One region of the Paenibacillus marchantiae genome, then DNA from elsewhere that is predicted to be linked to it. Evidence: riboswitches for the same ligand, from Rfam matches in the RefSeq annotation. Region 1 holds a riboswitch; the other holds the start of a gene.
The links. A riboswitch is a leader RNA that binds a small molecule or an ion and turns the genes downstream of it on or off. The one in region 1 is predicted to bind glycine.
Positions count from the first base shown of each region.

Region 1 (16,534 bases):
GAAGGCGAAGGAGAAGCTGAAGCTCTTCAAGCTCTGACAGACGTTATGGTTAACGAAGGGCTGGGCGAAATTAATGCTTAATGTCTCTGGGATCGCGGCTTCGGCGGGTATTGCTATCGCCAAGGCGTTTATCTTGGAGCATCCCAATTACTCTGTAGAAAAACGCGAAATCAACGACGTTGACGCAGAGATCGCGAAACTCGACTCAGCTCTGGGCAAGTCCCAGGCTGAGCTTGAGGCGATCAAAGAGCGTACTTTACAAGAGCTTGGCGAGAAAAAAGCTGAGATTTTTGCTTCGCATTTGCTCATTCTGAATGACCCGGAACTGATTGATCCGGTTAAAGCGAAAATTGCAGATGATAAGATTAATGCGGAATTCGCATTGAACGAAACAGCAACGCAATTTATCGAAATGTTCGAAAACATGAAGAGTGCTTACCTGCAGGAACGTGCTGCGGATATGCGTGATGTAACCAAACGTGTGCTAAATCACTTGCTTGGTATCGAATTCATGAGTCCGGCTGAGATCAGTGAAGAAGTAATCGTGCTTGCGGAGGATCTTACGCCTTCCGACACGGCTCAACTGAACCGTCAATATGTTAAAGGTTTTGCAACCAATATTGGTGGACGTACTTCTCACTCTGCAATCATGGCTCGTTCGCTTGAAATTCCGGCTGTCGTTGGAACCAAGGACATTCTGGCTCAAGCGAAACAAGGTGACATGATTATCGTTGACGGTTTGGACGGTCACGTACTGGTTAATCCAACGGATGATGTTATTGCTGAGTATCGTTCCAAACAGGAGCAATACGATGCACAACGTGCGGAGTGGAGAAAACTGCGTGATGAGCCAACGGTAACGGTGGACAACGTTCATGTGGAACTGGCAGCCAACATTGGTACACCGAATGATGTTGCTGGTGTTCTGGAGAATGGCGGCGAGGCTGTAGGCCTGTACCGTACCGAGTTCCTGTACATGGGCAGAGACAAGCTTCCTTCCGAGGACATTCAGTATAATGCTTACAAGGCTGTACTGGAAAAAATGGAAGGCAAACCTGTTGTTGTTCGTACACTCGACATCGGTGGAGACAAAGAGCTTCCATATCTGGACCTGCCAAAAGAAATGAATCCATTCCTCGGTTTCCGCGCAGTTCGTCTGTGTCTGGACCGTCTGGACATTTTCCGTACTCAATTGCGTGCATTGCTGCGTGCAAGCGTACATGGTAACCTGCGTGTCATGTTCCCTATGATCGCAACACTTGGTGAATTCCGTGAAGCGAAAGCTGTCTTGCTCGAAGAGAAAGAGAAGCTGGTTGCTGAAGGTATTGCTGTTTCTGACAGCATTCAACTCGGAATCATGGTCGAAATTCCTTCGACTGCAGTTCTGGCGGATCAGTTTGCCAAAGAAGTGGATTTCTTCAGTATCGGAACGAACGATCTGATTCAATACACGATGGCTGCTGACCGTATGAACGAACGAGTGGCATATCTGTACCAACCTTACAACCCAGCCATTTTGCGTTTGGTTAAAATGGTTATCGATGCAGCGCATCGTGAAGGTAAATGGGTTGGCATGTGTGGTGAGATGGCCGGAGACGAAACAGCAATTCCATTGCTACTCGGTCTCGGACTGGATGAGTTCAGCATGAGCGCAACATCTATTCTGCCAGCTCGCAGTCAGATCACCAAGCTGTCCCGTGCAGACATGCAAGAACTTGCTGCCAAAGCACTCGATATGCAAACGGCTGAACAAGTCGTTGAATTGGTTCAAAGCATTCAAGCGTAATGTAATTTTACGGGGGTTCCACCCGATTTTAAGGGTTTCTTTTTCCGATAAAAAAGCTGCAGTCTTGCAGCGATTTTGCCGGTATCTGTTGTTACAGCAGATACCGGCTTTTTTTGTTTTGGGCCGATATCACTATTCTGCAGAGAAGTTACATTTTTCCGTTTGTATCTTGGTTGAAAATCATTATCATTAAGATATTCGAACAATTCAATCAATGGACATCATGCTGAGGGAGAAAGTAGGGTTACCATGAAGGTCAATGAAAAAAAGGCAGGCAAGATGCTTAAATATAGCAGTATCGATTCGTTTGAAGTGTCCTGGAATGGAGAAATTGTTCATGCAGCGACAGCGGAACACTTCGCTATTCTTTGTACAAGTGGCTCAGGAACTTTGGTATCGAACGAACACATATCCCGATTGAATGAAGGGGAAGTCTATTTGCTGGCTCCTGGACAGAGGTTCAAGCTGGCGGCAGATGAGCAGGCGTTAAAAGGCTGTATGGTCCGTTTCGAAGTATACGAATATGGCGGAGAACAGCAGATGACCGCTACCCATGCTTTCATGGAGGGTTTGTTTTGGTGCAAAGATCCGCATCAACTCGCGCTCTCTTGTGATCGATTGCTTCAACTGGAGGTCGCTGGTGACGAGGAACACTTCAATAGACAGGCCGCATTATACGGTTTGATGACTTCACTTGTTCAAGCGGAGGCCAAGCCGGAAAGCGTTGAGTCTACCGCTTCTGCGATTGCCCGTGTTGCCGATTATATGAATGAACATCTGGATCATGAGTTAAAACGAGATGAATTGTCCAAGCTTGCTGGCCTGAGTCCAGGGTATTTTTCGTGGGCATTTCAGCAATATACAGGAAAGACCCCGACGGCCTATCTGATGGATGTCAGAATGAAACGGGCCAAGGAGCTCCTTTTGTCAGGTGATGGTGTAAAAGAGACCGCGGTCCGAGTCGGCTATGAAGATGAATTTTATTTTAGCCGCAGATTCAAACAGAAGATGGGACTTTCGCCTAATGCGTTTGTCAAAAGCCGCAGATATAGTATCGCAAGTGTCTCTGATCCAATCTCGGGCAGTTTACTGGCACTTGGCCTGCTTCCGAAAGCTGCTGCCTTTTATCCAAATCACGAATTATACAACCGAATGACTCGTCTGCATTCTTATGAGCTGGGGGAAGGGCAGATCTGGCAAGAAAATGTGGATCGATTGCGTGCGTCGGAGCCGGAGCTTATTTTCTGCACTGACATTCTGGGCGAGCGGGCGCGAAAAGAGCTGGAGCAGATTGCGCCGACAGTTGCCATCCCTTGGTTATCCGCAGACTGGCGCGAGCAGCTTCGAATGATTGCAGAAGTCATGGAGCATCGGGCAGAGGCGGAGGTGTGGCTGTCAGAATATGATGGCAAGGCGGAAGCGGTCTACCGCAAAGTAAGACGTAACATCGGTGGAGCTACCGTCAACATATGGCGTATCACGGATTCGGAATATCGGATATATGGCAAACGCAATGCTGGCGCGGTCCTTTATGATGATTTTAGATTGGCAGCTACGCATCGTCTCGATGACATCAATGTTTTTGAATCGGTGACTAAAGAAGCTCTGGAAAAATACGACGCAGATATGCTGATTATCATGGTAGATTCTACACAGCAGGCGGCCCGGGAATGGAAGGCGCTTCAGGCCAGTGAGCAGTGGCATCGTTTGACAGCGGTTCGGCATGGACATGTGTACGAGGTGGGGACAGAAAAATTGTTTGAGTATTCAGCTTGGTCGCATGATCGGGCGCTATCCTATTTTATGCGGTTATTTGGCTGACTAAAGTCCAGTTCACTCCGTTTATATATCCATGTTTAGCTGAAGCAATGAATGATATGATACGTATTGAGAAAGAAAATCATTATCAGTGTAAAGAGGAGGTGACATTCCATTTCTGGAAAGCCGCCTTGGAATCTAGAGCAATTGTTTAAAGCACCTCGATTATACCCGGTTTCCGAAGATCAACATACCGGCGTACATGCCTGCTTCTATGAGGGTGTGTCATATAAAGGTCGTGCTACTCGCATATTTGCCTACTACGGCATCCCGCGTCCGGTCTCTCCTAACGAGGAAGTTCCCGCGGTAATTTTGGTTCACGGTGGTGCGGGAACAGCTTTTAGCAGTTGGGTGAAAGAATGGATGGCACGAGGGTATGCTGCGATAGCCATGGATCTGGAAGGGCATGTTCCATTCGGGGATGAGGAGCACACCGAACGGATGGAATGGCCTTCACATTCATGGAGTGGTCCTGAGAAACAGGGTGTATTTGCAGATTACGAACAGCCTGTTGAAGATCAATGGATGTATCATGCCGTAGCCGCTGTAATATTGGCTCATTCATTGCTCCGCTCTTTTCAGGGTGTAGACAAGCAGAGCATAGGTATAACAGGAATTTCATGGGGAGGCATCATCACAAGTTTGGTTGCGGGGTTAGATGCCAGGCTTTCTTTTGCCATGCCCATTTATGGCTGTGGGTATCTACATGAGCCGGGTTCCTATTATGGGCTTAGCTTCGCATCCATGCCGGGGGCAGAGGCAAAACGTGTTCGTCTATTGTGGGACCCATCCACTTATCTGTCCGAAAGCCGCTTGCCGATGTTATGGCTTAATGGTAGTAATGATACCCATTTTCCGTTGACCATATTTAATAAGTCTTATGAACAGCATCTGGAGTGCCATCCAAACAACAACCATAGCAGACTAAGCCTTCATCCGGGTCTCGGGCATTCTCATAAGGAGGCATGGGCATGCGAGGAGGTCTTCGCTTTTGCGGACAACATCGTTCAAGCGAAACCTGCGCTTGTTGAAATTTGTGAGGAGAAGCACGAGGACGGTTGGTTTGTCGTTAGTTATGAATCCTCCCTTCCTGTCCTGGAGGCCAACCTTTATTGGTGCGTGGATGATCGCAATTGGAGAACCGCAAGATGGGAGTCCATTCCTGCTTCGTTGGATACAACGAACTGCAAAGCGCTCATACGTCTTCCACAGCATGGAAGTTCGTTTTTTATGAATTTAAGAAATGAAATGGGATGGATCACAAGCACACGTGTAATGAGAAATGAGAGAACGGCAGAAGACAAAATAACAGAATAACGAATGAATAAGGGGATTTGCAGAACATGAAACAACGAAATCAACGCTATTTCACTTTAACAGCAGTTTTGCTTGCGGTGTTATTATTGATTGTGGCCTGTGGCAACAAAGAGAAGTCAGGTTCGTCTGAGGCAGAACCGACGAAACAGGAACAAGCGGCAACGGAAGAGTCCCAAGATACCACGTTTACATTTAAGGATACAAATGGTGAGCAGACATTACCGCAAAAGCCAGAAAACATTGCTTCCACAGTGACATATTTGACGGATCACCTGATTGCACTTGGCATGACGCCAAAAGCTACGGTGAAATCACAGAACGAAGATTTTCCGTTATATTTGAAGCCATTCTTGAATGATGTGGCTATCATCGGTGATCAAGGTAAGGTCAGTGTAGAGAAAATGCTCTCTCTTGGACCAGATCTGATTGTGACGGATACGAACAGCAAAGAGCAATACGAGAATTATACCAAAATTGCTCCAACGGCCATGCTTGAGAATGGATATGTGGCACCTGATTGGCAGACGGCATTTCGAGCTACCGCGGCGGCCTTTGGTCTGAACGAAAAGGCAGAAGAAGTGATAAAAACCTATGAAACGCATAAAGCTGAGGCGATCCAAAAAGTTCACGCCAAAGCAGAGGGTAAGACACTCATGGTATTGCGGATAAGAAATGATATTCGGTATTACGGAGACATGGACTACAAATGGCTTTATGATGATTTCGGTTTCTCCAGACCGGCTGTTTTCCCCGTGACAAGCGCTGAAAGTCGCTATGAAGTGCTGTCTAATGAAAAGTTGCCAGAAATCGATCCGGATTACATTATCCTTATCAATGATAATGAAGAGATATATAACAATCTGCAGACCTTGGGGATTTGGAAAAACATGAAGGCTGTTAAAAATAATCAGGTATTCCAGGTGGCGTCGGATTCGTGGTTTGGCGGGTATGGACCCAATGCGGCTACTTCCATGCTGGATGACCTGAATCGTTTGTTCGGCGAATGATGAATGACCGGATTCGTGAGGAACTGGGGAAGAACTTTAATCTTGTACAGGAACTGAATGGTGTACCCGTGGCATCGCTATGTGGAGAATCTATTGTTGATCCGGAGGCAATGAGAAGCTTTTTGTCCGCCTATCAACAGTTAATCGAGGGACAGGATCTAACGGTTGCCGCAGCCTATTTCACCAGTTGGTTCGGTGATGTGGCAGCTGCGCTGCAATATACCGTATCCGTCCATGATTCAGCTCCGAATTTTTCGCTAGCCAATCTGAGTATACATTTGATGAAGGAAACCGGCTATACACGAATTGCTTTTCAACTTGAGAACATGGATGTCACTCTCGCTCCGAAGGATTCGGAGGAAAGAACGGTCTGGCTTGAAGCAGAATTAAGACGTTTTTACAGTCAGACTGCACGTCCCCTCATGGAGTGTTTGTCCAAAGCTTCTGGGTTGCATGTCAGCATGTTGTGGGGGCAGTTGCCAACGGCTCTGCAAAACTACAGGGAGAATATTCATAATACGTATCAAGACGATGAAGCTCTCTTGCGTCAGTTTGCCGCTGATGAACTGGTGCTGCAAAATGGTCTGGAAGCTGATGTATTTGGTCTGGCCAAGAATCCGCTTCGTGTCAGGGTTCGGATGATTGATCATCCGCTGGAGCCTACGAAAAGACTTGCGATCAAAAACGTCTGTTGCTTGCAATATTTACGACAAGGTCGCTCCTATTGTTACACCTGTCCGCGATTGGGCAAGAAGGAACGGGCCAATTGGAAGCCCTAGACCGGAGAAGATAAAATAAAGCTGACAGGTTAATAAGCAATAAAGAAAACAGCCGCGCAGAAAGCAAAATGCGGCTGTTTTTGGCATTTATTAATGATTATCAACGACTGAATATGTTTTCATTAGTTTATTAGAGGTTAGCTTTTAACTGCAAGCACAGTTCAGTACAGGTTTACGGGCTGCTGTTGTTTCATCCAGACGGGTAACCGGTGTGCCGTAAGGGGCATTGAGTACCAGTTCAGGCGTTTCTTCTGCTTCCTTGGCAATGCGAATCATCGTATCGACGAACCCATCAAGGGTTTCTTTGCTCTCGGTTTCCGTTGGTTCGATCATGATGCACTCCTCGACGTTCAGCGGGAAGTACACGGTTGGCGGGTGATACCCAAAATCAAGCAATCGTTTGGCAACATCCAGTGTACGTACACCATACTGTTTCAACCCCCGGCCAGACATAACGAATTCATGTTTGCACACGCCTGGATACGGAATCTCGTAGTAAGGTGTGAGACGAGCCATCATGTAGTTGGCGTTGAGCACCGCACATTCAGATACCCGGCGTAAGCCTTCAGGTCCATAGGTACGAATGTAGGCATAGGCGCGGACCAGAATACCGAAGTTACCATAGTAAGCTTTGACCCGGCCAATGGATTGATCACCTTCGTGATCCAATGCATATATACCCTCATCATTCTTGATGACCATCGGTTTCGGCAGAAATGGAATCAAGCGGCTCTTCACACCAACCGGGCCGGCACCAGGTCCACCTCCGCCGTGCGGAGTACTCATCGTTTTATGCAAATTCAGATGCACCACGTCGAAGCCCATATCGCCAGGTCGGGTGATGCCCATAATGGCATTGGAGTTGGCTCCATCGTAGTACAGCAAGCCACCTGCCTGATGCACAATGGAGGCAATCTCCTGAATGTCTTTTTCAAAGAGTCCGAGTGTGTTCGGGTTAGTCAGCATGAGCGCTGCGGTGTCCGAACCAACAGCTGCGCGAAGTGCGTCCAGATCTACCAGACCGTCTGCGCGTGAAGGAATCGTTACCGTTTCGAAACCTGCTACGGTTGCACTTGCCGGGTTGGTCCCATGAGAAGAATCGGGTACGATGACTTTCGTACGCCGTTCACCACGACCTTCGTGGTAAGCACGGATCATCATGAGCCCGGTCCATTCGCCATGTGCACCAGCGGCCGGTTGCAGCGTAACGGCGTCCATCCCGGTAAGTCCGGCAAGGTCATTTTGCAACGTGTAGAGCAGTTCAAGTGCACCTTGAATGCTGGATTCATGCTGATATGGATGAATTTTGGCGAACCCGTTGTAACGGGCCACATCCTCATTAATCTTCGGATTATATTTCATCGTACAAGAGCCCAGCGGATAGAATCCGTTATCTATCCCGAAATTACGACGAGACAGGGCAGTGTAATGGCGAATGACGTCAACTTCAAAAACCTCAGGCAATGCTGCTGCTTCCGACCGAAGCATTTCCCGGGGAATCAGGGAATCCACAGCTTGACGGGGAACGTCGCATTCGGGCAACGAATAAGCGACCCGACCCGGACTGCTGAGTTCAAAAATCAACGATTGCTCCGGTGCTTGAGAGGCAGCCTGGTTAGTGTCTGTTGTGATAGTTTCAGGTTGGCCCGAAGGGGAGATAGAAGTTACCGTTTCCGATTGTCCTTGTGCTGATGTCGTCGTAGTTGTCTTTGTTGTCGTTTCCTGAGTCACAGCGATCCCTCCAATACACGTGCGAATTCGTCGATCTCTTCCTTGCTGCGTCGTTCAGTAACTGCAATCAGCATATGTCCGGCGAGCTCTGGATAATCACGGCCAAGTTCATAGCCGCCAATGAAACCCGCATCGAGCAATTTCAGTTGCAGTGGTTCCACATTTGTTCCTTCAGGCAGTTGGATAACAAACTCATTGAACGTAGGAGCGGTAAACGTAAGAGAGACGCCTGGAATTGCGGTAAACGTATTAAGGGCATAATGGCTCTTTTGCAAATTCAAATCAGCGACGTCGATCATGCCTTGTTTACCCATAATGGACATATATACAGAGGCGCTCAGCGCGAGCAACGCCTGGTTGGAACAGATGTTGGACGTCGCCTTTTCACGGCGGATATGCTGTTCCCGTGCTTGCAGCGTGAGTACAAAACCACGCTTGCCGTTGCGGTCCGTTGTCTGGCCTACAATTCGGCCAGGAATTCGGCGCATATGAGCCTGGGATACGGCGAAGTATCCGCATGTTGGGCCGCCGAGTGAAGCGGCGATGCCAAGGGGCTGCGCGTCGCCAACGACGATGTCAGCACCCAGCTTGCCTGGGGCTTCCAGCAGACCCAGCGATAGCGGGTTGGCGCTGACCACGAGCAGGCTCTTGTGCGCATGCGCAAGGTCTGCGGCCTGTTTTACATTTTCCACGGCGCCGAAGAAGTTCGGGCTTTGAATCATGACGGCTGCGGTATCATCGGACACGGCGGCTTGCAGGGCATCCCAGTCTGTTACACCATTTTGATATCCAATCTCAACAATCTCCAGATTGAGGCCGTGAGCATAAGCTTGCAATACCTGACGGGATTCGGGGTGCACCGTACGTGACACAATCAGTTGTTTGCGGCGGGTTGCCGCTGCGGCCAGATTGCCTGCTTCCGCAAATGCAGTTGCACCATCGTACATGCTGGCATTGGCTACAGCCATGCCTGTCAACTCACAGATGTAGGATTGAAACTCGAAAATCGCCTGCAATTCTCCTTGGCTGATCTCGGGTTGATAAGGTGTATAGGCTGTATAGAACTCGGAACGGGAGATGACATGATTAATGACGGAGGGAACGTGGTGATCATAAATGCCTGCACCCAGGAAACTGGCGTGTGTCTCGAAGTTGGCATTCGCTCCCGCTTGCTTCGACATATGACGTGTCAGTGCGTATTCATCCAGTTTGGAGGAAACAGGCAGTTCGCCCTGATAGCGAATCTCCTGTGGAATGTCATGGAACAGATCCTCAATCGTTTCCACGCCGATGGTTGCCAACATGGCACTCTGATCCTGCTCGGTCATGGGAATGTAGCGATGCTTGCTCATGCTTGATCAGCTCCTTGAGTAGGTGTCTTTGGCGCACGTGTCCGTTTATGAAAAGGGGTCTTCACGACCTCGGCTTTCAGTTTCTTGCCACGAATCTCAATCTCCAGCGGGGTACCCAGTGCAGCATATTTGCTGTCAATCAAGGCCAGCCCCAGATTACGTTTTAACGTAGGCGACTGGGTGCCTGTGGTTACTTCACCAATCTGTACGCCTTCGGCGTAAATGGGATAATGAGGACGAGGGATGCCGCGCTCCAGCACTTCGATGCCGACCAGCTTGCGGGCAGGCCCATCATTTTTTTGCTGCAACAAGGCTTCATGTCCGATAAACGGTCCTGCATTTAGCTTCACAAACATACTTACGCCAGCCTCCAGCGGTGAGATGGTTGCGGACAATTCCTGTCCATACAGGGGCAGCTTGGCTTCAAAGCGCAGCGTATCCCTGGCACCCAGTCCTGTCGGAACGAGTCCGTGACCTTCTCCCGCTTGCATCAATCCGTTCCAGACCTCAGCAGCTTGTTCCGCGGGAACGTAGAGCTCAAAGCCATCTTCACCCGTATATCCGGTGCGGGATAACAGCAATGAAACACCACATACCTTCGCATTTGCCACAAAGCGGAAAGGCTCAATCGAAGACACATCGGTGTCTGTCACCGCTCTGAGAATATCCACTGCCAGCGGACCTTGCAGAGCAAGCAGCGCCGTTTGATCCGAATCATTGGTCATCGTTACGCCTGGCGTCATGTGCTGTTGCAGCCATGCCCAGTCCTTGTCGATGTTGGAGGCGTTAACCACCAGCATATAATGCTGGTCTTTCAGTTTATAGATCAGCAGATCATCGACCACGCCGCCATCCGGATAACACATTAACGTGTATTGGGCCTGACCGGGAACGAGTGTTGTTACATCATTAGTGGTCATGTGCTGTAAAAAAGCTTCTGCGTGTTCACCTTGTACGGTGAATTCACCCATGTGAGATACATCAAATAATCCAGCACGTTCTCGCACCGCTTCGTGCTCTTTCTGAATTCCACTGAATTGTACCGGGAGCTCCCAGCCACCAAAATCAATGCATCGTACGCCTTCATATTGCTGATAGAGTGGAAAGAGTGGGGTTCTAAGCAAATCGGACATCCAATCACCTCGTCATGGGCCGTCAACCGGCCGAGTGTATAACCGTGGATCAATGAATCTGGCATCATATTTTATTATAAAAGTAAGGTAAGGACGCTATAGGCAGTGCCGCTCTATAACCTGTTTTCGTTTTTTTGGGAAAAAGGAAAAGGACAGGCCAAAGAATAGGCATGCCAGAAGCACGCTGTATTCTTAGGCTCTGTCCTTGGTACCTGAGAGTTACCCCGCCGCATGATGCAGCAGGTTTCCCCTTGGGTGATCATAACGCCCATACAGGGCGATTAGATGCTCTCCAGAGTTGCGTCCCGTAAAAGTCCTTTTGCCTGAGAGATTCACCTCCGCTTGTCGGTGGTTTACTCCTTCGGCGTTACCGCATGTACACCCTGATTCGGGTGTCAAGGGTAATCTCTCCCTTTACATTCATCCGCGGGTATTGCATAGACCAATTAAACACATTTACTACTCTCATTAAAGCCTGAATCGTCTATTGATGTCAAGAACGATATCATAGATATGAACAAAAAATCCGAATGAAATTTTTAATTAACATTAAAATGTTCGTCTATTTATAAAGAGTGCGCTTACTTTTCTAATATTCACCATTATATGTAGGGAGGGTCCATTTGAGTTACAGGCATATAAGGAAGAAAAACAAATAAATTGTGAGGTATCTTGACATTTGAATCGAAAATATCATACGCTATGTTCTGGGAAAAAGGTTAAGGTCAAAGAAACGCATGCACTCATTAATGAAAAGCGAGGCGGATATCGATGAGCGAATTGAAAAGTGATTTCCTGTACAGTGAAGAGCACGAATGGGTGCAGACCGTAGGGGAGGATACCGTACGTATTGGCATTACCGAGTTCGCGCAGCATCAGCTGGGTGACATTGTCTTTGTAGAATTGCCTGACCTTGAATCGGATGTAAAAGCGGAAGACGGCATTGGAACGATTGAATCCGTCAAAACCGTTTCGGATTTGTTTTCTCCTGTCAGTGGAACGATTATTGCTGTGAATGATGCATTGCAGGATTCCCCGGAGCTGGTTAACAACTCCCCATATGAGGAAGGCTGGATGATCGAGATTCGTGTTGAGGGCGACCTCACAGCAGCACTTTCCACATTGATGAACGCGGATGCGTATCGTAAACATACGGAATAATATTAAGGTACAAATTTCCGCTAGATACGGAGTTTCAGCTTAATGGAAAAGTTCGTTTAACGTATTAAAAATGAATCGATTGATTATAGATCCGGATGGTGATACAGCTCATTCGGAGAATACTTAGGCGCAATTGCCTCACCTGGGACAGGGTGAGGAAATTGCGCTTTTTTCGTTGTTAACAGACGAATGGGATGGAATGAATATCAATTAACGTGTTTCATCATTATTTCTAATTGAGATAGAAACAGCTCGTTCAAATAGAATAAATTTACAATTTCATTTGTCATTAAAATGGGGCATTTCGTGGGTATGATACATGAAAGGGAATAACAGGTTCCATTCCATATACAAGGTTCAAACATGGGACAATCCTTTAAATTTAAATCTTGTCATCAACGTTCATGACGGAAGTAGGTTTTCATTTCGTTGTAGAAGATACCGTTTTCATTTACGATATGGTTGTAAATTAAGATTTATTGAAGATTTGTACCTTTGTTCGTCTGGATCATCCTTGTCAAAATTCAGTGGAATTAAGGTTTAATATGTTGAGGAGGTTTTCAATATGAGTTCAGTGGACGCAAAGTCCGAAAAAAGCGGAGGAATACGGGTCGGCGTTCAGAAGTTTGGACGTTTCCTGAGTGGTATGGTTATGCCTAACATGGGTGCATTTATCGCCTGGGGTTTGATTACGGCATTGTTCATTCCAAAAGGATGGTTCCCTAACGCAGATTTTGCATTGCTGGTTGATCCAATGATCAAATATTTGCTGCCTTTGCTTATCGGTTACACAGGCGGTACCATGGTACACGGCCAACGTGGTGGTGTAGTCGGTGCAATAATGACCATCGGGGTTATTGTCGGCAGTGACATTCCAATGTTCCTTGGCGCTATGATTGCCGGACCATTGGGAGCTTGGGTCATTAAGAAATTTGACAAAGCTGTCGATGGCAAAATCAAATCAGGGTTTGAGATGCTGGTTAACAACTTCTCCGCTGGTATTATTGGTGGGATTTTGGCCCTTCTAGCCCTTAAAGGCATCGGGCCTTTCGTTGAAGCGATTAGCAAGGTGTTATCGGCTGGGGTAGAAGCTTTGATGAATGCTGGTCTTCTCCCGCTGGTCAACCTGATCATTGAGCCAGGAAAAGTATTATTCCTGAACAATGCCATCAACCATGGGATTCTGACACCGATTGGTACGGATCAAGCAAGAGAACTGGGGCAATCCGTATTATTCATGCTTGAATCCAACCCAGGACCTGGACTCGGCATTTTGCTGGCATACTGCTTCTTCGGTCGCGGATCAGCCAAATCTTCCGCTCCAGGTGCTGTAATCATTCATTTCTTTGGCGGGATTCACGAGATTTATTTCCCTTACATTCTGATGAGACCGATACTGATTCTGGCTGCGATGGCTGGTGGTGTGGCGGGTACATTGACCTTCATGCTGACAGGAGCTGGTTTGGTATCTGCACCGTCACCGGGAAGTATCATTGCCTACTCATTGTTAACGCCTAAGGGTGGATATCTTGGCATGTTTGCCGGGGTAGCCGTAGCTGCGGTCATCTCCTTCCTCGTGGCATCCATACTGCTCAAAACAGGTAAACAGAAGGATGACGAAGATCTGGATAGTGCTTCCAACCGCATGAAAGATATGAAAAATCAGGGCAAAACGGGCAACCTCACCGTTGATAAAGACAATCGTGAAGCTGACCGTGCAGCCGATATTGCTTCTTCGGCAGTAAAAACGGATATCAATAAAATTGTATTCTCCTGTGATGCAGGTATGGGTTCGAGTGCCATGGGTGCCTCGATTCTGCGGAAGAAAATGAAGGCAGCCGGTGTGGATGTCGCTGTAACCAACACGGCGATCAGTGAGATTCCACAAGATGCCGACATCGTCATCACACAGAAAACATTGACTGACCGGGCCAAATCCGTGGCTCCAAATGCAGAGCATATTTCCATCGATAACTTCCTGAAGAGTCCTGAATATGAGGCACTGGTGGAGCGCCTCAAATCCGACTCCTGATGAGTAATATTACAAGGAGACAGCGTGAGATCGTGGAGTTCCTGCTGGAGCATCCTCATGAGGTAACTGCTGGCGATATAGCTGTTGCGGTCAAAGTAAGCACTCGTACCGTACATCGAGAGTTGCAGATGATTGAACAATGGCTTGAGCCCCTTGGCATGAGATTGGAAAAAAAATCGGGAACCGGGGTTCGAATTGATCCCGGTTCCGATGATTTGGCCGTATTGCGTCAACAACTTGAGCTTAACGAATATGTGGAGTTTACGCCCGAAGAGCGTAAACTCTTCATGCTTTGTATTTTGCTGGATGAATCCGAGCCTGTGAAGCTGCTTGCATTGGCCTCAGATCTGAAGGTGACCGTGTCTACGGCAAGCAATGATCTGGACGATCTGGAACCACGCATTCAGCTGGCTGGATTGAAGCTGGTTCGCAGGCGTGGATATGGGGTCAAGATCAATGGAAGCGAGCTGGCTCATCGCATGGCTATTTCCGCGCTCGCTCTTGAATATCTGGATGAATCCGATTTGTTCGGTAGACAGGCGGAGCAGGGAGTTTCCAAAGTAAACAGCAAACTTCTGGAAATGATAGGGCATGAGGATGTACTTACGGTCGAAAATGCATTATGGCAGCCGGATATTGAGTGGTTGGAAAATATCCCGGAACGTCAATACATGAAGCTGCTGATCCAATTGTCTGTAGCGGTTGTGCGGATTCGCAAAGGTTTTGGCATAGGTCGGGGCACACAACAGGACAAAAATGACGTTGGAAATCCACTGCAAGATGAGCGGAAGGTGCCGGAATATTTGGCTTCACGGTTGTGCGGCGTTCTATCTGCCCAGCTTGGGCTGGAGTTTGTGGGCGAGGAGCAGGCTTATTTTCACAGGCTGCTGGTTGAAATCGAGCAATCGATTCATTCCTCGCGTCTGCTGCCCATAGACGATCTGGTCTTACTCGACATGGTTCGTTCCCTTACAGATCGGATGCAGGAGAAAACTCATTATTCGTTCCATGAGGATCGTCTGCTTCGTGAAGGTCTGATTGCCCATATGGAGCCGGTGCTGGAACGTATGGATGGGCGGCAGCTTATCCGTAATCCGTTGCTTCAGCAGATCCGCAAGGATTATGAATCACTGTTTGAGGATGTAAAGAAAGCCGTGCGAGAGGCTTGGCCCAATACGGATGTTCCGGATGAGGAGATCGGATTTTTGGTAATGCACTTCGGTGCTTCCATTGAACGGCTGAGGGTGCTGAAGCGTGAAATCAGGGCTGTCGTCGTCTGTACGAGTGGGATCGGATCTTCACGGATGTTATCGAGCCGTCTGTCCAAGGAAATTCCCGAAATTCGGATTGTGGACAGCGTGTCCTGGTATGAAGCGGCGCGTATCCCAAAGACGGAATATGATTTGGTTCTCTCTACTGTGGATCTGCCGATGGATAAACATCAATACTACAAGGTGAGCCCACTGCTGACGGCAGAAGAAAGTGAACGTTTAAGACATTTCATCAGGACAACGACGCTTCAGCGGGAACATAGTCCCCCACCTGAAGCAGACTCAAGGACAACAGGACGAATTTCCGATCCGGTTGGACTGGAAGCGACCCTGATTGAAATCGTACAGATAATCGGCAAGTTTCAGGTGTTCCCGCTGGATAATCAGGAGATCGGATTTTTAGAAACAGCTTACGCCATGTGCAGCGTTTTGCATCAATCCGGTGTATTGAATAATCCAGATGAGATTGCCAGGCTGCTGGAGGAGCGTGAAGCTGTTGGAAGTCAGAAGATTCCCGGAACTTCCCTCGCTCTGTTTCATACACGCAGTGATGGCATTCACAGTCCTTCAATTACGCTGTTCCAATTGACAGAGCCGCTTCTACGCACGCCGGAAGACCCGGCAGGTGTCAGCCATGTGCTCTTGATGCTTGGACCCAGACAGTTATCGAAGGAAAGTTTGGAGGTACTGAGTGAGATCAGTGCGCTATTGTTGCAGGAAGAAATGATTGCATTACTTGAAAAAGGCAACCGGGATGATCTTATTCATTACTTGTCCCAAGAACTTGCGGGATTTTACCGCAGCAAAACCGAAATTGGAGGTATTCAAACATGAGTGTGTTAACTAAAGATAAAGTCATCATGAATGCAACGGCTCAGGACAAATACGAAGCGATTCGTATGGCAGGTCAAATTTTGAAAGACGCGGGACATATCACCGCTGAATACATCGACAAAATGCTGGAGCGTGAAGAGATTGTCTCCACGTATGTCGGCAACGGACTTGCGATTCCACACGGCACGAAGGAATCCAAATCATTCATCCTGTCCACAGGCATTTCCGTCATTCAGTTCCCGCAAGGTGTTGATTTTGGGGAAGAAAAAGCGTATATGGTAATTGGTATCGCCGCTCAAGGTGGAGAACATAT
Region 1 covers NZ_CP118270.1:6,621,143-6,637,676, reverse strand. Annotated here, with positions in the region: gene PTQ21_RS29825 (HPr family phosphocarrier protein) at 1-81, shown strand, start outside; gene ptsP (phosphoenolpyruvate--protein phosphotransferase) at 74-1,786, shown strand; gene PTQ21_RS29815 (helix-turn-helix domain-containing protein) at 2,036-3,607, shown strand; gene PTQ21_RS29810 (alpha/beta hydrolase family protein) at 3,752-4,921, shown strand; gene PTQ21_RS29805 (ABC transporter substrate-binding protein) at 4,948-5,928, shown strand; gene PTQ21_RS29800 (hypothetical protein) at 5,925-6,707, shown strand; gene gcvPB (aminomethyl-transferring glycine dehydrogenase subunit GcvPB) at 6,852-8,339, opposite strand; gene gcvPA (aminomethyl-transferring glycine dehydrogenase subunit GcvPA) at 8,435-9,790, opposite strand; gene gcvT (glycine cleavage system aminomethyltransferase GcvT) at 9,787-10,923, opposite strand; glycine riboswitch at 11,121-11,221, opposite strand; glycine riboswitch at 11,225-11,347, opposite strand; gene gcvH (glycine cleavage system protein GcvH) at 11,695-12,084, shown strand; gene PTQ21_RS29775 (PTS mannitol transporter subunit IIBC) at 12,650-14,116, shown strand; gene PTQ21_RS29770 (BglG family transcription antiterminator) at 14,116-16,221, shown strand; gene PTQ21_RS29765 (PTS mannitol transporter subunit IIA) at 16,218-16,534, shown strand, end outside.

Region 2 (16,534 bases), 2.0 Mb from region 1:
CCAGGGAGCTGTTTGCATTCCATATCGAAGGAATCCGGGTCTCTGTATTCGGATGATCCAACGTCCATTTCAATGTCGTCATTGTTGTTCCATCCACGGTGGACTCCGATACATCAACGTCCTCTCCAGCGAGAATAAATGCCGTTTCACCGTTTTGGTCCACACGGTACATCGAAGATTTGGGATATTTCCGGTGCAGCTGTTCCATACGTTGATTGATTTTTTCAGATGTCGCCCCATCCAACTTCTCGGATTCCCGGGTCCACAGGTTGCTAATTTTCGTGCTATCGCCATAAGGTGCCGTATTGTCTTTATTTGTATTGTTCACCACCACCACATAGATAATAGATGTAATGGGGAGAACGACCGGCACAAACAAAACCGCTGCCAAGATCAGGAGAATATATCGGGACATCAAGGTCCGTCCAAAACGCATTTTCCGTTTGCCTGGAAGGCTACGTTTCACTCCCTTATTCCTATCGGATGGATCGCGCATCGTCGCTTTTCTTCTCATGGCTTCTTCACACGATACCCAACACCACGAACGGTTTGAATGATGGTTGGGTTCGCCGGATCACGCTCCAGCTTCTCGCGCAGATGCCGGATATGTACCATTAATGTCTTGTCCCCGTCCAGATAAGACTCGTTCCAAACGGCTTCGTAGATCTGTTCCTTGGTTCGAATCATGCCCATATGCCTGAGCAGGTAGGCGAAGATATGAAACTGTTTGCCCGATAAAATAATTTCTTCCTCTGTCTCCTCATTCACGATCCGGTGATCCTTCTCGTAGATGGACAAGTGGTCCAGTTTTACCACGGTATCGGCCGAGATCGCTGTCCCTGCCTTCCGAAGCTGGACCTCAATCCGTGCGGCAAGTTCATCGGGATGGAATGGCTTGGTTACATAATCATCGGCAAAATCAAGCCCATGCAGCTTATCGTCAATGGACGTTCTAGCCGAGAGCATGACAATGGGCACTTCAGGATGTTCCTTTTTGAGTCGCTGTCCTACCGTAAATCCATCCAGTCCCGGCAGCATGACATCCAGAATAACCAACGAGCAGCCCCCGGCAGCTTCAGCCGCACCTTCACCACTTCCGAGCCATACCACCTCATATCCACGCTCCTCCAAGTCGGCCCTAACCCATGTGGCAATTTCCGTATCGTCTTCAATGTATAACAGTTTCGTTTTCATGCGCGTATTCGTTTCCTTTCTGCACCCTTTGGGTTAATTATATATTTGAAACATAATGAAGTATTTTGTTTATATAAAATGTACGAATGATGATCACACGACCATGGATATCCTTTTATTTTAAATTATACCTTAATCATCCGCTTCGCATAATTCATGCAGAGATTGAGAGGTTGATTCAACAACATAAGCATGTGGCATTCATCCCGAGATTGATTTGCATCGAATGCAGCTACTTGCTCACATACTACGTGTGTATACGACGGGAGGAGATTCAACATGCTGCTGGAAGCCATCTATCATCAACCAAAACGGAACTGGGCCTATGCCTATGATAAGGATACCATTCGTCTGCGTCTGCGTGCCAAAAAGAATGATCTCACCGAGGTACATGCCCTGACTGGGGACAAATACGCCTGGGATCGCACCAAAGAGCTGGTTCCTTTAACCAAATATACATCCGATTCCATGTTCGATTATTATGAGGGACAAGTAAAGCCTCCATATCATCGACTGAAGTATTCCTTCCTGCTGAAAAGTGGCACAGAACAGATCTGGATGACCGAAACGGATTTCCAAACGCATGAACCCGACGATCCTGGTCACATGTTCCAGTTTCCGTACATCCATCCCGGAGCTGTATTTACACCGCCTGCATGGGTGAAGGATGCGATCTTCTATCAGATCTTCCCTGAACGATTCGCAAATGGCAACCCGAACCTTGATCCAGAAAAAGTGGAACCCTGGGGTGGTGAGCCGACCCCGTTTAACTTCTTCGGCGGTGATCTCCAGGGCGTCATCGACCATCTGGATTACCTTGAAGAGTTGGGCATTAACGCCATTTATTTCACACCAATCTTCGAGGCAACGACCAATCACAAATACGATACCGAAGATTATTTGCGAGTAGATCGGCATTTTGGTGATGCAGATACAGCCAAACGGCTTGTTGAGCTGTGCCATGCACGCGGAATCCGGGTGCTATTGGATGCGGTGTTCAATCATTCTGGGAAGACGTTTGCGCCGTTTGTGGATGTGCAGAAGAACGGGGAGAAGTCCAAATATAAGGACTGGTTCCATGTGCATGAATTCCCGCTGGACGTGAAGGATGGCATTCCTACGTATGAAACATTCGGATTCGAAGCCCACATGCCGAAGCTTAACACGGAAAATCCCGAGGTGAAGGCGTATTTGCTGGAGGTCGCCGAATACTGGATCAAGGAAGTGGGCACCGACGGCTGGCGGCTGGATGTCGCGGATGAAGTGGATAATGCGTTCTGGCGCGACTTCCGCCGTGTAGTGAAGGCTGCGAATCCGGATGCCTATATCCTGGGTGAGGTATGGAATGAGTCCTCCTCCTGGCTGCAAGGTGATCAGTTCGATGCCTCGATGAACTATCCATTTACGGAAGCCGTAAATCGTTTTTTTGTAAAAGATGCCATGCACGCCGAACAGTTCGCGAACTCGATCGGTCGACAACTGTCCCGCTATGCGCTGCAAGCCAGCGAAGTGGCGTTCAATCTGCTTGATAGCCACGATACACCACGGCTGCTCACCTTATGTGAGGGTGACCAGCGGAAGATGAAACTGGCCGCGTTGTTCCAATTCAGCTATATGGGTGCCCCGTGCATCTATTACGGGGATGAGATTGGGCTGGACGGCGATCATGATCCCGGCTGTCGGAAATGTATGGAGTGGGATGAGACGAAGCAGGATCGCGAGCTGTTCACCTTTTATCAGAAGCTAATCGCACTTCGCCATGCCCATCCTGCCCTGCGTGCAGAAGGCAGCATTCGATTCCTGCAGGCCCGTGAAGGCGGAAGCCAGCTTGTGATGGAACGACAGGATGAGGAGGAGCGCATTCTGATCCTTTTCAATCGTTCGGAAGAAACAGCTATCGTGGAGCTCGAAGCGGGTGCCGGGGAATGGACGGAGTTATTTGGCGAGAATTATCGTACAGCCAAGGAAGAGGGAATTCTGGCCGTTGAGCTGCCAGCATATGGATATGCTGTACTAAGTACAGATATCGCGTAGCTTTTTCATATTGTTGTATCCTTGCAATTCCAACGCATTGAAAGCAACGCCGGATAAGCGCTCACAGACCTGTTACTGATCTGTAGAGCGCTTTCTGCGTTATGGATGGATCGTCAATTGATTTAGTGACACGGATACTATAGAAAGCTACTGAGGCGCGGTCAGCTGTTCCTTGAGCAATCGGATGGTAGCCTCATATTGCACAAGCCCCACTTGCATACACAAACGCTGTGCAGGTGAGATCTGTTCGCCAAATTGCTTCATCTGGCGCTGCAGCTCGGCATACAGCAACTCTTTACGATTCAGCTCCGACCGGACCCACCCTGCGACAGTATCTTCATCCGCCAGCTCTCCGAAATACAGACGCATCAGAAAATCAGAACGGAACACCTCTGCTTCCAGGGGACTCATCAAATAGGTATTGAACTCCGCAGACCCTTCCGGTGTTAAGGTATACACATTTTTGTCAGGTTTCCCTTCTTGTCTAACGGATTCCTTGGTTAACAACCCTGACTTTTCCATCTTCGCAAGTGTGGGATAAATGGTGCCAAAACTGGCATCGAAGAAAAATGAAAAATATTGTTCAAAGTACTGCTTGATCTCATATCCGGAACATGGCTGATTGTGCAGTATTCCGAGGATGACATGCTGCGTGTTCATCGGTGTACCGCTCCTTTCCAATTGCTCTTAACGTATCACATCCTCCCTTATACGTTCAACATCATCAGACGTTCACGGATTGGCTTATCCGGCAAAAGGGGGCTTATCGTTATCCATATTATCCACGATCAGGTGAAGGCAGGTTTCCAGTCAGAGCGACAGGTGTCGCAGCAGTCTTGGACTCCAAAGGTATGCCGGATTGTGCAGGACCTGAGCGTTTGATCCATGTGCACACCGCTCCCAAAACCAACGTCGCCGCTCCAATCACTACCAGAAGCAGAACATCATGACTAATTCCATCTCCGCCAAGCACCAGATTCATCATACCCTCCACCGCGTAGGTTGCCGGCAGATAATGACCGATCTGTTGATAGAAGTCAGGCATGACATCGCGCGGAATGGTTGCGCCTGATGACAACATCAGCAGAGGCAACAAGGCACTGTTTAACCATGCTCCAGCATTTCCAAGCAGCAGCAAGCTCAATTGCGCCACGAATAGAAAAGATAAAGTAATCAACAACTGAAATAGCCATAACATCCACCATCCATCTGCTGATGATACACCCATAACATGCATCATCCCTGCTCCAACGAGCGATACGATAAATGCAGCACCAACATTGATGATATTGCGCGCCCAAAAGCGTTCCCATTTTCCTGCCCTGCTACTGAGTTCACCAGAAACCTTTTGCAGATTCATGCCAAGAAGCATTGCACCTGTAAAGGTAGCCGTCACAATCAACATTGGTACCATGGAAAAAGCAAAGTTATGAACTGGATTCAGCCGTTCCACTTCTGCCTCCACACGGGAAGATAACCCCGCTGCCATCGCATTCGCCTGATCGTCAGCCATACCTGATTGATTCAGCACTCCCCGAATGCTATTTTGCTGTACTTCACGGTTCAACGTCGCTGTAACTTGTGCGGATACGGTCTGCATCACACTTTTTACGGTAGCCACATTGGATTCATTCATTACATACTTCACTGCCACCGGGCCCGACAAGTCTCCCGCCTGCTGCATGAAACCGGATGGAATCTCGATAATCATGTATACATCCCGGTCCGTTAACATCTGTCTGGCTTCTTCCATAGTTGCCGAAGGTTTAATCGCGAAATGAAGCCCCTCTGCAAGAGACTTTGCCACAGGCTCAGCCGCAGCCCCATCTTCATTTACGATGGTCACAGCAAGCTGATTCATCCGTGCATTTACCTGATCATATCCACTAAGCCAAATGGTATTAAAAAAAACCTGGAACAGTACTGCTGTAATTAACCCGACTACTGTAGCTCCATTTTTCAAAAACAGAAGACTCGTTTGAAAAACACTTTTCATGTTATCCATCTCCTTAATTTGTATAACTCATTCTCGATCTTATATATCGTGTTGATATATGACAATAAATAATATATCTAAACGATATATAAACGTCAATACCTTTTTATTTTTCTTTGTTGGAACAACAAAAAAGCCGATACGCTTCTTCACCAGGAAGAATTCGTATCGGCTTTTTTATCATAATGGTAGCAGATCATTACCGTTAATGATCAAGCTCCACGAATTAAATTCAGTTCATGTACGTTCATGCATGTTATGCCTTGGCTTCTGGTTCATTTTCAGCAGGAGACTCAGCTTCAATCTCAGGCTCCGCACGCTTCGCCTTTGGTTTAGCAAGCTTCTCCATCATTTTCCGTCCTGTCGGTGTTTGGGCAAGCCCACCTTGGGCCGTTTCACGGTGCCTGCTCGGCATCGCACTGCCCACTTCCAGCATGACATCAATGACTTCGTCAGACGGGATGGCACTTCGTACCCCGGCCAGCGCCATGTCGGCCGCAGCCAACGCAGTTACGGCACCCAGTCCGTTACGCACAATGCACGGAATTTCCACGAGGCCTGCGACGGGATCGCAGATAAGGCCTAGTGTATTTTTTAACGCGAGGCCAACCGCATGAACCACTTGCTCAGGCGTCCCTCCACGCAGCTCCACCATGGCTCCAGCGGCCATACCGATTGCAGAACCCACTTCAGCCTGACAGCCACCCTCGGCACCGGAGATAAATGAATTGTTGGCAATCACATAACCAATCGCTCCCGCACAGAACAGACCGTTCACCAGATGCTCGTCACTCCAGCCAAAACGCTCTTGGGAGCTTATAAACACACCCGGAATGATGCCGCAAGAACCGGCTGTTGGTGTGGCAACGATCCGGCCCATGGAGGCATTCACTTCCGATACACAAAGGGCATACGCCATGGCCAGTGCAGAAGCATCTCCAGAACAAGTCTCACCTTTACGAATGTACTCAGCCATTTTTTTGCCGTCTCCGCCAGTCAAACCGCTGCGTGATGTCGTATCTTCTGTCAGCCCTTTGTGTACAGCTTCCTTCATCACCTGATAGTAATCCGACATCTGCCGTACAACATCCGCTTCCGGGATATTCGTCTCCTGAACCTGCTCTTCGATCATCAGCTCGGCGATGGTTTTGGATTCTGCTGTACAGATGGTATTCAGTTCATGTAGATGTTTAAACCGCATCAGGCTCGACCCCTCTCTTCAAATCAATCACGCGAATGTCGAGCATATGATCCAGTGACCGCAGACGGTTCAACATCTCAGGATTCGGCACACCATCCATCTCCATCGCTGTTAATGCTTCACCATCCCGGGCTTTCCGATCCACTTGCATGTACCCGATGTTCACCCCAGACGAACTGATGGTGGAGGTTACGGAAGCGAGCACTCCTGCTTTGTCCGAATGGCGCAGTACAAGTGTGGGAAACTCTCCGCTGATCTGTACACGAAAATCATTCAATGCATGCACCGATACACTACCTCCGCCAATGGAAGCACCAATTAGTGAGCATTGACGGTCTCCATGCCACAGTTCAATCTTGACCGTATTCGGATGAGGAGCAGGCAGGCCGCTTGTAAAAAACTCTACCTCCATACCCACTTCCTCTGCATATTGTTCTGCATCCGGTATACGTGGATCATCCGTCACATAATCAAGCAGGCCACCGATTAACGCAAGATCCGTACCATGCCCCTGATACGTATCGGCGAACGAGCCATACAGTGTTAATCGAGCGCGTTCAGGCGTGCACCCCAGCCACTGACGGGCAATTCGCCCCAATCTTGCCGCTCCAGCCGTATGTGAACTTGATGGACCTGTCATGGACGGACCAATAATTGAAAAAACGTCTTTAAAACGCATCGCAAACCCTCCATTTATAATCGTCATTTTCATCCAGACGTACACCCATAATGTTCCTTTATTACTGAATGATGACATCAAAAAAGGACAGAAGAAGGCCCTAGGCCCTCTCTCTGTCCTCGATACCTGAGAGTTTCATGATAAGCAGCGCGGCGGATTGATGCAATCCCTGTATTCACAGGTGATGTCACCCTGCACACCGTGCTGCTTGACCATATACCCCTTGGGTGGCGCAGTTTCGCGCACTCTCCAGAGTTGCGTCCAACGATGGTACATTTACCTGAGAGATTAACCACTGCGCCGGGTGCGTAGCAGCTTGCTCCTTCGGTGCCCGACAGCTGCCATTTTACTCGACATGCCCAGGTCTCTCCCGCTCGCTATCATTCGCTGTATGGAACCATTCTGATCTTGTAACAGAACGATAATTGAAGTTTTTAATACTTTCTCATTAAGATTAATCGACCGGAAGATCAGTGTCAACAAACTTAACGATTTCTTTGTGAATATTTGCTTTTTTCCATTTTATACACTAAATAAATTAACGAACTGTAAACTTTCATCACATGAATGTGTTAATGCGTTTCATCTCGAAAGCGTATACATTGTTCATTTTCTATTAGTGACTATCAGTGTTTAATACTATTTATGTTATGTTCCACAGAACGGTTCGGGTATTCAGGCAACCTTTATTCTGTACTAGAATTGCCGTATTTCTGCCTGTCACCCCACCATCGCCTTGGGCTTCGATGGTTCATCGTAATACCTGCTTCGGGAAGGAAGCATACTCGTCACCCACAATCCCAACGCAGCCAGCAGCATAACCCCGGATACAACTGTATATACCATACGAAGTGACAACTGCTCGGCCACTACGCCTGCAATCAAAATGGAAGCCACCTGTAGCATACTTAACACTAGTCCAAGTACACTGCTCATTCGCCCCATCAGATCGACAGGGATATTATTTTGATAAAAGGTAACCAGGCCCGTATTCGCCAGTGCGGAGCACAGACCGAGCAAAATAAAGGCAACAGCCGCCAGCTCAAACGAGAATGAACGGGCGAACAGAAAATAACCCAGCGCAACCAGAAGTACACCGCCACCCATCATGTGACGGATCGGCAAATGTTTGGCGAACATCCAAACCAGCATGGAACCTGCCAAATAACCGATTCCGGTGATACTCATTAATGCTCCGTACTGTGATTCAGGCAGGTTCATCACCTGACGGATAAACACCACTTCCTGAGCATCCAGCGACATGCCGACCACCAGAATAATCTGGAACAGGGCATATATACCGACCACGTAGCCCGACTTTCGGCTGAAGCTCAGTACAGCTCTCCAATCCTGGGCAATCATCCGAGGTGTCAGTCTGCTTCCCGTCCCTATATTCTGTTCTCCAATGCCCAGTTTGGGAAGAAACATTAGAATCAACGCAGAAGCAGCAAAGGAAACCGCATTGGCATAAATGGCTGCCGCCGGAGATAAATAAATTAGCATCACTCCTGCAACTGCTGGGCCGGTAATGAATGCCCCTGAGCTGATCAGGGCTTGTAGGGAATTGAAGCGCTTGCGCCGTTCAGCAGGTACCAATCGGGTAATGTATACCTGAGAGGAAGGGACAAATATAGATGAAGACATGCTGATCAGAAACATCACTGCGTACATCATCCATAGGCTGGACATCAGTGGGAGCGCCGCCACCAACAATGCCCGTAGCATATCAGCACCAATCATCAGCTGTCGCTGATCATAACGATCAATCAGGCTGCCTGACCAAAACTTAGTGCACACCGAAGCAATCGGCGAGATAATCCACAACCCTGCGACTGCCGCTGGAGACTGTGTCATATTCAATACCATCAGGTTAATCGCCACAATATATATGAAATCACCCAGATTGGATATGCCCACTCCGCTAAGTAGCAATCCGACATGCTTCCAGCCACCAGACTGCCTCTTCGATGCAACTCTCTTTGCACGAATGTTCTTCATAGCGCTACCCACCCACTAGAAATCACAAATTATAACTCATAGAAAATACTCTCGTTCTGCAGATATGGTCTACAAAATTTGCTGCATATAAGAGGCATCCGCTCTTTCATCCATTCGTACCTGGACTCATTCTCCATCTGAAATGCAAAATAGCCGAACGTAAAGATCAGCATGAATCCTTCCATTAACCGAATATCACGTTTCGTCAGTGGTCCTGTCTGCTCCGTATATCCCGATAGGAAGACATCCCGTTCCTCCCGATTGAAAATCGTAGCCGCACCTCCGGCATCAAAGAGATAGTAGCCATAACCGTATAAACAAAAATCAATCATAGATATACCCTGATCCGTCACTAGCAGATTACCGCGGGTAATATCTCCGTGTATCACTCCCCATGTCTCGGCATTCTGCGGATACGTTTCGAGTTGCCCGTTAATGTTCTCAAACGTCTCACGAATCAGATCGAAATCTTCAGGAGTAAAGATACCACGTCTAACGCCTTCCTCCAATTGCTCCAACATGACCAGATTCTCTTTGATCGAGCCATAGGCTGGTCTTACTCCCATTTGCTCTAAGGCAGGGCTATCGTTATATATATCTGAGATGATCGCCTTATCAGCGTGCTGTTCACGGTCATTCGTCTGCTGCCCGCTTTCAGACTTCAGTGAACCCACCTGAGGCTCAGGAGCTCCCGTTGGTCGTCGTCCATATTGGTGCAACGTCTGCAACTGTACGCCCAAATCATGAATCTGCGCTGTTGTCAGACGTTCTCCCTGCTTAATATCCCTGCCCTCAATCCATTCCAGAACAGTACAACAGATCTCTTCTCCTGCTTCGTCCAACCAGACGGTGACCCACTCATCCGATGTATTGCGTACAGGAGTCTGCACCCGCAATGGTCTGGCAGCCCGTAATTCATAAAGTAGATTCATCTCTGCTTCAAGTGCAGGTCGTGTATGCTGGATGCCCGTCATGCTTGCAAAAGCGGCTTTATGTATACGCAATAGGTACTTCTCTCCGGTTGATTCATCAACCACCTGATACGTTAGATTTTCATTATGTCGGATAAAGGAAATTGCAGGCTTTTCTATGGAATAATGCGAGATAATTTCAGTTGCCATGGTGTCATGGGCAATCTTATGGGTAGTTATGATCCACATCTCCTTCTCTTATCAAATTAAAGGTGGTGCTCACAAATATCGTAGCATGATTGTTTTTATTTTGGCAAACTATTCCATATGTAGAATGATGTAAAAAAGCATAACCCCCGAACGACCTCGCCCGAGTGTTATGCTTCCTTCTATCTCTATAAATCTATCTCGATCTCATACTCCATCCAATTTAACAGTTAACCGAAACGTCCCATAATATATTCTTGAGTCAGACGATTGTCCGGGTTGGTGAAAATATGTTCCGTATCCCCGTGCTCAATCATGCTTCCCAGATAAAAATAAGCTGTATAATCCGAGATGCGTGCCGCCTGCTGCATATTATGGGTAACAATTACGATCCGCAGCTCCTTCTTGAGCTCCGAGATCAACTCCTCCACCTTACCCGTTGATACCGGGTCAAGCGCAGATGCCGGCTCATCGAGCAGCAAAATCTGCGGATCAACCGACAACGCGCGGGCGATACAGAGCCGCTGCTGTTGCCCACCCGAAAGGGCCAGGGCAGATTCATTCAGTCTGTCCTTCACTTCGTCCCAGAGCGCAGCGCGACGCAAGCTTTTTTCCACAATTTCATCCAGTGCCTTCTTGTTCTTGATACCGCGGTAGCGGGGGCCAAACGCGATATTGTTGTAGATAGACTTGTGGAAAGGGTTCGGCTTCTGCCACACCATGCCGATCTTCTGACGGAGCTTGATCACATCTGTGCCCGGCTCATTCAGATCATTGCCATCCATCCAGATATGTCCCTCGGTGCGGGAACCGGCAATCTCGTCGTTCATTCGGTTGAGCGACCGCAGGAACGTGGATTTACCACAGCCGGATGGTCCAATGAGTGCCGTTACACTGGCTTCGGGAAAAGTCAGGCTGATCTGCTTAACTGCCTGAAAATGCCCATAATATATGCTTAACTGTTCCGTACCAAAAGGTATGGCCATGTTGGTTCCTCCTTATTTCGAAGCTGTCATGCGGCGGTAAACCACCCGACCGATCCAGCGTGCACTGAGATTGAACGCCAGTACGAGAAGTACAAGCACGGCTGAAGCGCCAGCTGCTACTTCTTTGGAATCCGGGCCAATGCCTTCACTGTTTACTTTCCAGATGTGCACGGCCAGCGTCTCTGCCGGACGCAAAGGATTGATTGGCGATCTTGGACTCGTTGGATTCCAGTCCGTGAAGTCCAGCGGTGGACTACTCATACCCGCTGTGAACATCAGGGCTGCTGCTTCACCGAAGATCCGGCCCGATGCCAGGATCGTACCCGTGATTAAGCTTGGCAATGCCACAGGCAGCAGGATGGAGGTAATAATTTTCCATTTGGACAATCCGAGTGCAAGACCCGCTTCCTTCTGCTCTTTCGGAACGGCCCGGAACGCTTGCTCCGTTGTCCGCACCATGAGTGGAAGATTGAATATAGCCAAGGCCATCGCACCCGATAATAAGGAGAATCCAAGACCAAATGTATTAACAATTAACAAGAGTCCGAACAAACCAATAACGATAGATGGGAACGAGGATAACACTTCGACAACGAGTCGAATAAAACTTGTGATCCGGCCAGGCTTGGCGTACTCAGCCATATAAATACCGCCGCCCCATCCGAGCGGAATCGTAATAATCAAGGTCAGAACAAGCAGGAATATCGAGTTGAATAATTGCGGTCCAATCCCGCCTCCACCTTTTAGCAGCTGTGGTGCACTGGTCAGGAAGTGCCAGTTAATCTGCCCAATCCCACGTACCAGAATGAAGCCAAGCAAACCGAGCAAGAGAACAACAATGAACAGCGCCAGAACAACGATAACGGATGTGGCAACTTTATCTACCGTTTTAGCCTTCATTTTCATACCCGGTTCCTCCTTTCAAGCAGGCGAACCAGAATGACGAAGACAAAGGTCATCACCAGCAGGACAAGCGCCATACTCCACAGTGCATTATTATGAACAGATCCCATCGTGGTGTTACCCATACTCAGGGTGATTACACTCGTTAACGTTGAAGCCGATTCGAGCAGTGATGTCGGTACATGTGGTGCATTCCCGATGACCATCTGTACGGCAAGAGCTTCACCAAATGCGCGTGCCATACCAAGTACAATCCCTGTCAGCAAAGCTGGAAGAACCGTCGGGATAATGACACGGTAGATCGTTTGCCAGCGTGTTGCCCCCAGTGCGTAGGACGATTCACGCAGACCTTTCGGCAGTGCTGACAGTGCATCTGCCATAATACTTGTTACGGTAGGCAAAATCATAACAGACAGAACCAAACATCCGGCTGCAATCCCGACGCCGGCTCCGCCAAACATGCTGCGCAATAAAGGAACGATAACACTGAGACCGATAAACCCGTACACAACGGAAGGAATACCGGACAGCAGCTCAATCGCAGGTTGCAATATCTTTTTACCTTTACCTGGTACAATCTCGGTCATGAAGAGCGCTGCACACAAGCTAAGTGGACTTGCAATCAGAGCTGCAAGCAATGTTGTTATGAATGAACCGGTAATGAACGGCAACGCTCCATAGGCAGCAGGTTCTCCCGTTGGATTCCACGTTTTTCCGGTTAAAAATTCGCGCATACTCACGCCATCCTGGAAAAAGGTCGACAAGCCTTTGGACGCTACAAAATAAACGATGGAAAACATGACAACGATCAGGAAAACGACACAAATCGACGTATAGATCCGTCCCGTCCACTCTTCCCAATAATGCTTCTCTCTCAAGGGCCGGCGCGGTTTCAACTTGTTGTTCATTACCGTTCCCCCTTCGGTCTGTTCCATAACAACCATCCTTCTATAGTAGAATTCATGCAAAATATGGGATTAATCCAGAGCAAACCGCGCAAAGAGGCAGGACCTGGGTCCGCCTCTCTCGCTGTATGCGCAAGTTCAAAGATTATTGAGTCACAGTGCCTGCTGCGTCACGTTTTACTTTCATGCCGGATACCGGGATGTAACCAAGCTCCGTCACGTCGTTTTGTTGAATTTCGTCACTCAGGATGTAGTCGAGGAATGCTTTTGTTGCTGCATCCGGGTCACCTTTGGTGTACATGTGCTCGTAAGCCCATACCGGATAAGTTCCTGCTTCTACGTTTTCAACCGTTGCTTCTACACCTTCGTATTTCAAAACTTGCAGGCTGTCATCCAGGTAGGACAGAGCCAAGTAACCAATTGCGCCCGGCGTTTCAGCTACGAGCTTTTTAACTGTACCAGAGGAATCTTCCTGAATAGAACCTTGGATATCTTCCACTTTTGTTCCCAGTGCAAAGTTCTCGAATGTTGCACGAGTACCGGAGCTGCTAGGACGGTTTACGATAACGATGGCTTGATCTTTACCGCCAACATCTTTCCAGTTTGTGATTTTACCAGAGAAAATGTCGATCAGTTGTTGCTTCGTCAAATCTTGTACACCTGCATCTTTGTTGCTTACTGGAGCGATGGCTACAACAGCCACTTGGTGATCTTTCAGTTCGCTTACTTTTGCTGCGTCATCGATTTTCTCTTCTGCAAATACGTCAGAGTTACCGATTGTAGCTTGTCCCTCGGATACTTGTGTCAAACCAGTACCACTACCGCCGCCTTGCACTTGTACCATCACGTTCTTATATTCATCAACTGCCATAAATTTTTGTCCAGCTTGCTCTACCAGAGGTTGCAGTGCTGTTGATCCAACAGCGAGAATGTTACCACTAAGTTCAGTAGCAGTTTCTCCTGTGGAATTATTGCTTCCCTCTGTACCAGCGTCATTTTTCGATCCGCATGCTGCGAGTACCAGTACGAACGTTAAGGTCATCAAAATGAACGGCAACTTTTTAAACATGTTTTGTTTTCCTCCCCCAAATTAGTGACGGCGATTTGCTTTTATTTTTGTTCACCATCAACTCTTTATTCATTGTAGTTGCGTTATGTCATCTCAAAATCAATGTTTTGTAAACGCAATGTTAAAAATGTTTACTGTGGATTGAAATACATCTGTGACAAATTGCGCTGAAGTGGCCGCTCCGGGAACGGACGTTGTTTCAATCGCTGTTATCCCCGGATTTATATGATTTACTTTTCTCAAGGAATACATCCGGGGATAAAGGCGAACGCTTCGCTTTTACACAATCGTTCCGTTCCCTGCGCTGTGTCAGCGCTGGTTGTGTCTCAGGCATTTTAATCCTCAGACTGGGGATGGCAAAAAAGAAGGCCAGCACTGTAGAAGGCTGGCCATTGTGTACATGCATAATGTAAAAAGAGAATTTGATTCTTCTATAGAAGAATCAAAAAAACTGCTTCATAGCTGGTAGGTAACACCAGCGTGTGAGAGCAGCTTTTTACAATAAGTTGGATCATATGATGATTGTTAATGTAAATTACGATTTTACTAACCCAGAATCCATAGCCATAACGCTAATCCGGCCAAGGTGATTAATAGTGTGGGAATGGTTAAGATGATGCCTGCCTTGAAATAATATCCCCATGTAATCTTTACACCTTTGCGGGACAGCACATGCAGCCACAGTAATGTGGCAAGTGAACCGATTGGCGTCATTTTGGGACCCAAGTCGGAACCGATCACATTGGCATAGATCAGCGCCTCACGCACAATACCTTCGGTGTGTGCACCCTGAATCGCCAATGCGTTAATTAACACGGTGGGCAGATTGTTCATTACGGATGACAATATCGCTGCGATCATGCCCATCCCCACTGAGGCAGCTAACAGACCATGGTCTGCGATGGCATCTAGCCAACGGCTCAAGTGATCGGTTAAACCGGCATTACGCAACCCATACACCACGATATACATGCCCACCGAGAACACGACAATGGACCATGGTGCTTCTTTAATCACGCGTTTCAGGTCCACAGCTTCGCTCTTTCTTGCCAATATGGCGAACAAAAGAGCTACGGCGCCGACGATAACCGATACGGGAATCGGCAAAAACTCACTGGAGGCATAGGCCACGAGCAGCAGCACCAGCATGAACCAGGCGATGCGGAACATCCGCGGATCACGAATAGCTTCCCGTGGATCACGTGCTGCAGAAATATCGTAGCGAAGCGGGATGCTTTTGCGATAAAACAAGAACAGCATCCCGGTACTCGCCACGATGGAAAAGAGATTAGGCACAATCATCCGCACCGCATATTCCACAAATGTAATACCGAAATAATCCGCAGATACGATATTCACCAGGTTGCTGACGACCAGCGGCAACGACGTTGTATCCGCGATAAATCCACTAGCCATAACAAAGGCAAGTACCATGCGCTCATCGAACTTCAATGCACGTACCATCGCGAGCACAATCGGGGTGAGGATTAGCGCTGCACCATCATTGGCGAAGAGCGCCGACACCGCCGCGCCGAGCAAAATGGAATAGATAAAGAGCCTACGTCCATTTCCTCCTGCCAACCTTGCCATATGAAGAGCGGCCCATTCGAAGAAACCTGTCTCATCGAGTATTAATGAAATCATGATAATGCCGACAAAAGCGAGCGTTGCATTCCATACAATGGATGCCACATCAGATGCATCGTTCAGACTGACAACACCACACATCAATGCTAGCAGAGCCCCACCCATGGCGGACCAACCAATACCTAATCCGCGTGGTTGCCAGATAACCAATGTGATGGTCAGGACAAAAATCAGAATTGCTACAAATGTCATAAAGCCTCCTGCGCCGCTGTATTCATCATGTTTTGGAGCATGATATGAGAATGGCCTGCCAGATATGATTACACTGCAATTATTGCGGATAAACCAGACGCTATAGTTATACAGGGCTGCAGGAGAAATGTCTATCTTTATTTCCTTCTAATTTCTATAGAAACTGAGATAAAAGATATCGCCTAATGGTCAGGACTTGTCCCCATCCTTCGGCGTGTCCTCCACCATTTTGAACATACCCAACAATCCTTGTAGTTGCTCCGCCATACTGTTCAGATGTGCTGAAGACGAAGCGATCTCCTCCACAGATGCCAGCTGTTCCTGTGAAGATGCCGAGACGGATTCCGTATTCGCAGCAGATTCTTGGGTCACAATCGAAATATCGTTCATTGCTTTGGCAACGTGGGAAGCACCATTCTCCAATTGCTTCGTTGTTTCGGACAAATCATCCAACGTATGAACAGCATCCTCTACAGCTTCCCGAATCTGTGCAAAGGATTGTCCGGACGTATTCACGGCCTGAATTCCGTCTCCAACCCGAGTCTGAGCTGCATTCATAGCGTTCAGGGCAGCATCCATATCCTGACGGATATTATGAACGAGTTGACCAAT
Region 2 covers NZ_CP118270.1:1,641,820-1,658,353, reverse strand. Annotated here, with positions in the region: gene PTQ21_RS07665 (HAMP domain-containing sensor histidine kinase) at 1-466, opposite strand, end outside; gene PTQ21_RS07660 (response regulator transcription factor) at 511-1,194, opposite strand; gene PTQ21_RS07655 (alpha-glycosidase) at 1,474-3,228, shown strand; gene PTQ21_RS07650 (PadR family transcriptional regulator) at 3,376-3,888, opposite strand; gene PTQ21_RS07645 (YhgE/Pip domain-containing protein) at 4,007-5,224, opposite strand; gene sdaAA (L-serine ammonia-lyase, iron-sulfur-dependent, subunit alpha) at 5,481-6,425, opposite strand; gene sdaAB (L-serine ammonia-lyase, iron-sulfur-dependent subunit beta) at 6,415-7,104, opposite strand; glycine riboswitch at 7,216-7,359, opposite strand; glycine riboswitch at 7,364-7,487, opposite strand; gene PTQ21_RS07630 (MFS transporter) at 7,825-9,102, opposite strand; gene PTQ21_RS07625 (phosphotransferase enzyme family protein) at 9,132-10,223, opposite strand; gene pstB (phosphate ABC transporter ATP-binding protein PstB) at 10,451-11,206, opposite strand; gene pstA (phosphate ABC transporter permease PstA) at 11,219-12,106, opposite strand; gene pstC (phosphate ABC transporter permease subunit PstC) at 12,109-13,044, opposite strand; gene PTQ21_RS07605 (phosphate ABC transporter substrate-binding protein) at 13,160-14,083, opposite strand; gene PTQ21_RS07600 (arsenic transporter) at 14,630-15,922, opposite strand; gene PTQ21_RS07595 (methyl-accepting chemotaxis protein) at 16,112-16,534, opposite strand, start outside.
Region 2: another riboswitch for glycine. It lies ahead of sdaAB (L-serine ammonia-lyase, iron-sulfur-dependent subunit beta); the one in region 1 lies ahead of gcvT (glycine cleavage system aminomethyltransferase GcvT).